Regions from separate parts of the Nonomuraea mangrovi genome, predicted to be linked through region 2. Evidence: riboswitches for the same ligand, from Rfam matches in the RefSeq annotation. Region 2 holds a riboswitch; the other holds the start of a gene.

Region 1 (4,564 bases), on a different contig from region 2:
GACCATACCTGTGGCATGCCGTAGAACAACAGAGTCAATCGCCAAACTACTTCTCGGTGTTCGCGGTAGGCATTCTTGTAGTCGCGGAAAGGTTAGTTAAATGTTCCATCTTCTTGCGAAAAACAACGTGTCGCCCGCGCCCCGAGCTGCGGCCTTTCCTCGCAGCGGTCCCAGGAGCCCCTGCCCACACGGCCACGGCGGCGTCCAGCTGCCCCTCAGGAGGAAGAAGCGCCTTAAAAACGGTCAAAGGACATGAAAACGCCCGCGAGGAAAACCTCGCGGGCGTTCGTGACGACCGAAAAGGGTCAGCCGCCGGCCACGGCGGGGATGATGGAGATCTGCGCGCCTTCAGGGGTGACGCTGTCGAGTCCGCCCACGAATCGGACATCCTCTTCCCCAACATAAACGTTGACAAAACGGCGAATCTTGCCCGATTCATCCAAAATTCGCGCACCGATACCCGGGTAGTCGGCGTCCAGCTTCTGCAGCACCTCGCGAAGCGTGGCGCCCTCGCCGCTCACCTCCGCGCTGCCGTTCGTGTACGTGCGCAGGATGGTGGGAATCCGCACCGAAACGCTCATGACTTCTACCTTTCCTTTCAGACAGCCGCGCGGAACGCGTCAAGGGACGGCCTGATCACGGCCGTGGGCGTCGCGTCGTCCGCGATCGCGTCGAGCGTCTTGAGACCGTCACCGGTGTTGAGGACCACGGTGGTCAGCGAGGGGTCGAGCTGCCCCGTGTCGACGAGCTTCTTCAGCACGCCCACGGTCACCCCGCCCGCGGTCTCGGCGAAGACGCCCTCCGTCGACGCCAGCAGCTTGATCGCCGACACCACCTCGGCGTCGGTCACGTCCTCGACCGCCCCGCCCGTACGGCGCGCGATGTCGAGCACGTACGGCCCGTCGGCCGGGTTGCCGATGGCCAGCGACTTGGCGATGGTGTCCGGCTTGACCGGCTGCACCACGTCGTGGCCTGCCTTGAAGGCCGTGGAGACCGGCGAGCAGCCGAGCGCCTGCGCGCCGAAGATCTTGTAGGGGGTGTCCTCGACCAGCCCGAGCGCGATCAGCTCCTTGAAGCCCTTGTCGATCTTCGTGAGCTGCGACCCCGAGGCCACCGGGATGATGATCTGGTCCGGCAGCCGCCAGCCGAGCTGCTCGGCGATCTCGTAGGCCAGCGTCTTGGAACCCTCGGCGTAGTAGGGCCGCAGGTTGACGTTGACGAAGCCCCACTTGTCACCCAGCGGGTCGCCGATGAGCTCCGAGCAGAAGCGGTTGACCTCGTCGTAGGTGCCCTGGATGCCGACCAGCTTGCCGCCGAAGACGCGCGCCATGGCGATCTTGGCCTGCTCCAGGTCGGCCGGGATGAACACGCAGGCGTCGAGTCCCGCGCGGGCGGCGGCCGCGGTCACCGCGCCGGCCAGGTTGCCGGTGGACGAGCACGACAGGGTGTGGAAGCCGAAGTTGCGCGCCGCCTCGACGGCGATGGCGACCACGCGGTCCTTGAAGGAGTGGGTGGGGTTGCCCGAGTCGTCCTTCACGTGCAGGTCGCGGATGCCGAGGGCCTTGCCCAGGTTGTCGGCCTTGACGAGCTTCGTCCAGCCGGGGTTCATGTTCTGCTTGCTCGCCACGTCGACGGGCACCGGCAGCAGCGAGCGGTAACGCCAGATGTTGGCCGGTCCTGCCTCGATGTCGGCGCGGGACACGGACCCGAACGAGTAGGCCACCTCGAGCGGCCCGAAACACTCCAGACACGCGAAGCTGGGGCCGAGGTCGTAGCGCGCGCCGCACTCGCGGCAGGACAGAGCGACAGCAGGACCGAAGTCAAGCGACATGAAGCGAGGCCTTCCCTCATCTTCGTCTGCGACCGCCTTGGTCACAGACCGGAATTGGCACCTGTCCCGGCCGGCCTCGTCACTTCACGAGTTCAGTCCGGGAGGGTTGCCGGGGCTTCGCAGGGCCGGTCCCTCCACCCCTCTGGATGAGCAATATGGAGTTGTGGGCATCACGATACCCGGCCGTGCCCCTGACACGACCAACCGTCTCGCTAGCTGAGACGATATGTATCACCAAGCGCGGCCTGCACGTACTTGCGCGCCTGGTGGATCCGCGACTTCGCGGTGCCGAGCGGGATGCCCAGCTGCTCGGCCACCTCGTTGTAGTCGAGCTGGACGATGTCGCGCAGCACCAGCGCCTGGGCCAGGTCGGGCTTGTCGGCCTCCAGCGCCTCCATCGCGTCGAGCAGGTCGAGCCTCGACCCCGCGATGACGCTCACCCTGCGCACGTCGGGCTTCTGGACGGGCAGCTCCTCCGAGGTCTGCTCGGCGGCCCTGCGCTTCAGCGACCTGTAGGTGGTGCGCGCGCAGTTGGCCGTCACGATGTGCAGCCAGGTGCTGAACCTGGCCCTGCCCTCGAAACGCCCGATGTTGCGGGCCACGGCGAGCAGGGTGTCCTGGCAGGCCTCCTCGGCGTCCTGGTGGTACGGCAGGATACGGGCGCAGTGTCGCAGCACGTCGGGTTCGATCCGCTTCAGGAGCTCGCCAAGCGCGCGATGATCGCCTCCCGCGGCGGAGCGGGCCAGTTCCTCGGTTAGCTCATCTAGGGCCATAGCGAGATCCTATGTTCGGGGTCATGGTGGATGTTGTGAACAGCGTTCTTGTGGCTTCCAACCGTGGCCCTGTCTCCTTCACCGTTTCCGACGACGGCGACCTGACCATGAAACGCGGTGGCGGGGGCCTGGTTTCCGGGCTCTCGGGAGTGGTCAGGGACGAGGGCGTGCTCTGGGTGTGCGCCGCGCTGTCCGACGGCGACCGCAGCGCCGCACGGCTTGCTCCTGGCGGGCGGCTCGACCAGGCGGGCTACGACACCGGCAAGTTGCGCATGCTGGACATCCCCCCTGCGACCTTCCACCGCGCGTACAACGCGGTGGCCAACTCGACCCTCTGGTTCGTCAACCACCTGCTGTACGACACGCCTAACGCCCCCTATTTCGGCACCAGGTTCACGAAGGAGTGGGAGTCCTACCGCGACTACAACGGCGCGTTTGCGCTGGCACTGGCCGAGGAGGCCGGCCACGGCGCCAAGGTGATGGTGCAGGACTACCACCTGACGCTCACCCCCGCGATGCTCCGCGCCGAACGCCCCGACCTGCGGATCGCCCACTTCAGCCACACGCCGTGGGCGCCTCCCGAGTACTTCTCGCTGCTGCCGGACGAGGTCGCGCGCGAGGTGCTCGAAGGCATCCTCGGCGCCGACCACGCCGGATTCCTGACCGAGCGGTGGGCCGGCGCGTTCATGGACTGCTGCCAGAGCCTGCTGGGCGCCAAGGTCTTCGACAGGACGGTCAGCCACGAGGGCCGCACCACCCGCATCGGCGTGCACGGCCTCGGCGTCGACGGCGACTCGCTGTGGAAGCGTGCCTGCGAGCCCGACGTCGAGTCCAACATGGCCGCGCTGCGCGAGCAGGTCGGCGACCGCAGGCTGATCGTGCGCATCGACCGTACCGAGCTGTCGAAGAACATCGTGCGCGGCCTGCTGGCCTACAGGGAGTTCCTGGCCGCCCACCCCGAATGGCATGGTCGGGTGGTACACCTCGCCTTCGCCTACCCATCCCGCCACGACCTGCCCGAATACCGCGAATACACCGCCGCTGTGCAACGCTGCGCCAAGGAGATCGAGGACGAGTACGCCACCGAGGACTGGGATCCGCTGATCCTCAACGTCAACGACGACTACCCGCGCTCCCTCGCCGCCTACCGCCTCGCCGACGTGCTGCTGGTCAACCCCATCCGCGATGGCATGAACCTGGTCGCCAAGGAGGGCCCGATCCTGTCCCCGCGCTGCGCGCTCGTGCTCTCGCGCGAGGCGGGCGCGGCGGCCGAGCTGGGCGCCGACGCCCTCGTGATCAACCCCTACGACGTCGGCGAGACGGCCGAGGCACTGCGCGCGGGACTGGAGATGCCGGAGGAGGAGCGGATACGGCGATGCGCGAGGCTCAAGAAGGCCGCCACCGCCCTTCCCCCGCGGCGATGGCTCGGCGAGCAGCTTGCCAGCCTCTGACCGGCTGACCCCTCGTGTTACCGGCCACCCTCACCGGCTTCGCGATCGCGGGCGGCTTCGGCTCGGTCATGCTCTACACCGCGATGGCCGCGCTGAGCGACCACCAGGGGCGGGACGCCGGCGCCGGCCGGGGTGATCGCCGTCTCCGGCGACCGCCCCGACCTGGCCTCGGCGGCCTCGCCCGTGTGGGCCGGGCCAGCCATGGGCGTGGGCCGTTCGCCCTCGGCGCCCTCGCCGACGGCTACGGCACGAACACCGCGTTCCTGATGGTGCCCGTGCTGGCGGGCCTGGCCGCGGGCGGGGTGCTCAGCGCCAGACGGCCCGCTTGAGCGCGGCCCCCAGCCCTGGCGTCGACCACTCGTCCACGATCAGGATCTTCGACGCGGGCAGGTACCAGATCCGCTGCGGGTAGGTCACCTTGGTCGGCTTGAAGGTCTGCTGGCTGTGACAGGTGATCTTCCACTCCCTGTGGTACGCCTTGTGCCCGCTGCCGACCTGCCTGAGCCCCG
Region 2 (4,564 bases):
TGGGCCGGGTGGTGATCGGCGTGATCTTCGTCGCCCACGGCTGGCAGAAGTTCCAGGGTGGGCTCGGCGCGGTCACGCAGATGTTCACCCAGATGGGGATCCCGATGCCGGGGCTGTCGGCGACCTTCGCCGCCGCGGCCGAGCTGCTGGGTGGTGTCTGCCTGATCCTGGGCCTGCTGGTGCGCCTGGCGGCGCTCGCGCTGGCCGTCGACATGGTGGGCGCGTTCGTGTTCGTGCACGGCAGCAAGGGCGTCTTCGTGACGAGCGGCGGCTGGGAGCTGGTCGGCGCGCTGGCGGCGGGCTGCGTCCTGCTGATGGCGGTCGGCGGGGGACACTTCGGCATCGACGGGCTGTTCATGCGCTACACCAGGAAGCGGGCCGAGCAGCGGGATACCGACCAGCAGGAGCGCGAGCGGGCGGACGGACGTCCCCCCATGGACATCTTCGACGAGCCCCGGAGGGACGACGACCTGCCGCCCGACGCGCCGCCCACCCGCCCCTAGCGGCGGGCGACCAGATCCTGCAGCGCGCCGATCAGCCGGTCGACGTGCTCCTCGGTCGTGCCGATCCCGATCGAGGCCCTGACGGCCGACGCGGCGTCGTCCTCGCAACCGCCGTCCGCTATGTCGAGCAGGTGGCGCAGGAACGGGTGCGCGCAGAACTTCCCGTCCCGCACGCCGATGCCGTACTCGGTGGACAGCGCCTCGGCGACCTGCCTGGCGGTGTACCCGTCGACGACGAACGACACGATGCCGACCCGCGGGTGGTCGGGCCCCCAGAGCGACAGCTCGCGCACCCCCTCGATGGCGCCCAGTCCCTCGCGCAGCCTGGCGATCAGCCGCTCCTCCTCGCGGACCAGCGGCGTCCACCCCGTCGCGGTGAGCGCGTCGCACGCGGCGGCCAGCGCGATCGCTCCCAGCACGTTCGGGGTGCCCGCCTCGTGCCTGGGCTCGGCGTCCTCGTGCCACTCGGTGGCCCCGTCGTCGAGGGCGCCCACCGACCTCACCGCCCCGCCTCCCTTGAGGTACGGCTCGCCGTCCGACAGCCAGTCACGCCGCCCGACCAGCACTCCCGCGCCGAAGGGCGCGTAGAGCTTGTGGCCGGAGAAGGCGACGTAGTCCAGGTCGAGCGCCGTCAGGTTGAGCTTGCGGTGCGGGACGAGCTGGGCGGCGTCTACGAGGACGCGGGCGCCGTGCCTGTGGGCGATGTGCGCGAGGGCGGCGATCGGCCACAGCTCGCCCGTCACGTTGGAGGCGGCGGTGACGACGAGCAGCTTGGGGCCCTCGATGGCGGCGAGCGCCTCGTCGGCCTGCCGTACGGCCTCGCCGGGGAAGGCGGGGGGAGCGAGGCGCACGACGCGCTGCCACGGGAGCAGGGACGCGTGGTGCTCGGTGTCGAAGACGACGGTCGTGGTGCCCTCGGGAAGGCACCGGGCCAGCAGGTTGGTGGCGTCGGTCGTGTTGCGGGTGAAGATGACCGCGTCGTCGGTGCGGGCGCCGACGAAGGCGCGGACGGTGTGGCGCGCCTGCTCGTAGCGGGCGGTGGTCAGCTGCGAGGCGTAGCCCGCGCCGCGGTGGACGCTTGAGTAGGCCGGGAGCGCGGCGGTGACGGCGGCGCTGACCGGCTCCAGACAGGGCGCGCTGGCGGCGTAGTCGAGGTTGGCGTAGGAGACCAGGCGGCCACCCTTGACCGGCACCTCGAGGTCCTCGCCCAGCACCTTGACCTGAACGGGGTTGAAGATCGTCGCAACGGACACGGCACAGCCCTTCTGGGGTCATCGGACCCCCGGCCGTGGCGCATCGGAGCCCGCGCTTGCCCGCCACACCTCGTGGCGGACCAGGTCTTCACCCGGGGCACCCCGCCGCGGACGCGAGGGTTGCCGGCCAGCAAGCCGGGGCTAAGCGCTGGCACTCATGACCTACGCCCGAACTATAACCGACACGGGGTGCCACTTCGCAAGCCGCGAACTTCTGGGGCGATCGGGTCGTTGGGGTTGGGGACAGCGAACCAAGGAGGCACATGATGATGGACTGGGTGGCAGACCCACAGATCTGGATCGGGTTCTTCACCCTGGTCGCCCTGGAGATCGTCCTGGGAATAGACAACATCATCTTCATCTCGATCCTGGCGGGGAAGCTTCCGCCCGAGCAGCGCGACAGGGCCAGGGTCCTCGGACTCGCCGCCGCCCTCGTCTCGCGTCTGCTGCTGCTCCTCGGGCTCTCCTGGGTGGTGAAGCTGACGGAGCCGCTCTTCGAGGTCTTCGGGCACGGGATCTCGGGCCGCGATCTGATCCTCATCCTCGGTGGCCTGTTCCTGCTGGCCAAGAGCGTGCTGGAGATCGGCGAGAGCATGGAGCTGAAGGACAAGGACGGCAAGGACCGCAAGGTGACCTCCTTCACGTCGGTCATCCTCCAGATCATGGTGCTCGACATCGTGTTCTCGCTCGACTCGGTCATCACCGCGGTGGGCATGGTGGACGAGCTGGGCGTGATGGTCGCGGCCGTCATCGTCGCGGTGCTGGTGATGCTGTTCGCGTCGGGGCCGATCAGCAGGTTCGTGGACAGGCACCCGAGCATCAAGATGCTGGCGCTGTCTTTCCTGGTGCTGATCGGGGTGGTGCTCCTGGCCGAGGGCTTCGACCAGCACATCCCGAAGGGCTACATCTACTTCGCGATGGCGTTCTCGGTGATCGTCGAGCTGCTCAACATCAGGATGAGGAGCAGGCACGCGAAGGCCGAATCTAATATGCAGTAGTGCGCTTTGATCCTTGGAATCCGGATTTTGTAGCTTCGCCCTACGCGGTCTACGACGAGCTGCGGCGCGACGCGCCGGTCAGCTTCTTCGAGCCCACGGGACAGTGGCTGATCGCCAGGCACGCGGACGTCAACGCGCTGCTCAGGGATCGCCGTCTGGGCAGGTCCTACCTGCACCTCGCCACGCACGAGGAGTTCGGGCGCGAGCCGGAGCCGGAGTTCCAGGAGCCGTTCTGGCGGGTGGTCAACGCCGGCATGCTCGACGTCGAGCCGCCGGTGCACACCCGCCTGCGCCGGCTGGTCTCCAAGGCGCTCACGCCGAGGATGGTCGAGTCGATGCGGCCCAGGGTCCGCGTGATCGTCGAGCGCCTGGTCGACGATTTCGTGGAGAAGGGCGGCGGCGACCTGATCGCCGAGGTCGCCGAGCCGCTGCCGGTCACCGTCATCGCCGAGATGCTCGGCGTCCCGGACGCCGACAGGCACCTGCTGCGCCCGTGGTCGGCCGACATCTGCGGCATGTACGAGCTGAACCCCTCGCAGGAGGCGCAGCACACCGCGGTCAGGGCCGCGTCGGAGTTCTCCGACTACCTGAAGGACCTCGCCCGCGCCCGCAAGGCCGCTCCCGGCGAGGACCTGATCAGCGCCCTCGCGCAGATCGAGGAGCTGACCGAGGACGAGCTGGTCGGCACCTGCGTGCTGCTGCTCAACGCGGGCCACGAGGCGACCGTGAACGTGACCGGCAACGGCTGGTGGTCGCTGTTCCGCAACCCCTCCGAGCTGGTACGGCTGCGCGAGGACCTCTCGCTGCTTCCCACGGCGATCGAGGAGCTGATGCGCTACGACACCCCGCTGCAGATGTTCGAGCGCTGGGTGCTGGAGGACATCGAGGTCGGCGGCGTGGCCATCCCGAAGGGCGTGGAGGTGGCCCTGCTGTTCGGCTCGGCCAACCGCGACCCCGAGGTCTTCGACGAGCCCGACACGCTCGACGTCGGCCGGGCGGACAACCCGCACATCTCGTTCGGCGCCGGCATCCACTTCTGCCTGGGCGCGCCGCTGGCCAGGATCGAGCTGGTGGAGTCCTTCGGCGCCCTTCTGAGGAGGGCGCCGGCGATGGAGCTGACGAGCGAGCCCGTCTGGAACCCCGGCTACATCATTCGCGGGCTCCGGTCGCTGGAGGTCTCCTGCGACTGAGCGAAGCGAGCGAGCCGGCGGGCACAGCGGGTCTTCTCACGGGGCCGACGCAGGAGGCCGGGTGAGAAGCGGTTCGACCAGCTTGGCCGCCAGGGGGCCGAAGGCCGCCAGGATCAGCACGTAGGTGGCGGCGAGGGGGCCGAGATCGGGATGGGCTCCCGCCGCCACCGCCAGTCCCGCGATGACGATGTTGAACTCGCCGCGCGGGACCAGCGCGATGCCCGCGCGCATCCGGCCCGCCTTGGCGATGCCCGCCCTGCGGGCGGCGTAGGCGCCGGTCAGCAGCTTGGTGACGATGCTGACGAAGGCGAGCAGGAGCGCGAGCAGCGCCACGGGCGGGATCTTCGTCGGGTCGGTCTGCAGACCGAAGAAGACGAAGAACACCGCGGCGAACAGGTCGCGCAGCGGCATCAGCAGCGCTCTCGCCTCGTGCGCGAGCTCGCCCGACAGCGCGATGCCGACGAGGAAGGCGCCGACGGCCGCCGACACCTGCAGCTCCTGGGCCAAACCCGCCACCAGCAGGGCCAGGCCGAGCACCTTGAGCAGCAGCACCTCGTTGTTGGGGCTGGAGACGAACGCCTCGATGAACCTGCCGAAGCGCAGCGCGATCACCAGGACGA

Evidence for each region. Region 2 has a riboswitch for S-adenosylmethionine ahead of ACFSKW_RS24635 (aminotransferase class V-fold PLP-dependent enzyme). Riboswitches for the same ligand answer to the same signal wherever they lie in the genome.
Region 1: linked by a shared signal. The riboswitch ahead of thrC (threonine synthase) and the one ahead of ACFSKW_RS24635 (aminotransferase class V-fold PLP-dependent enzyme) in region 2 are both predicted to bind S-adenosylmethionine.

What each region holds. Positions count from the first base shown of each region.
Region 1 is NZ_JBHUFV010000080.1:30,057-34,620, reverse strand. Features, by position in the region: gene ACFSKW_RS47610 (MoaD/ThiS family protein) at 306-581, opposite strand; gene thrC (threonine synthase) at 599-1,831, opposite strand; SAM riboswitch class I at 1,845-1,984, opposite strand; gene ACFSKW_RS47600 (RNA polymerase sigma factor) at 2,044-2,604, opposite strand; gene ACFSKW_RS47595 (alpha,alpha-trehalose-phosphate synthase (UDP-forming)) at 2,628-4,055, shown strand; gene ACFSKW_RS47590 (hypothetical protein) at 4,070-4,384, shown strand; gene ACFSKW_RS47585 (hypothetical protein) at 4,362-4,564, opposite strand, start outside.
Region 2 is NZ_JBHUFV010000035.1:138,520-143,083, reverse strand. Features, by position in the region: gene ACFSKW_RS24640 (DoxX family protein) at 1-503, shown strand, start outside; gene ACFSKW_RS24635 (aminotransferase class V-fold PLP-dependent enzyme) at 500-1,756, opposite strand; SAM riboswitch class IV at 1,804-1,919, opposite strand; gene ACFSKW_RS24630 (TerC family protein) at 2,020-2,754, shown strand; gene ACFSKW_RS24625 (cytochrome P450) at 2,754-3,944, shown strand; gene ACFSKW_RS24620 (cation:proton antiporter) at 3,981-4,564, opposite strand, start outside.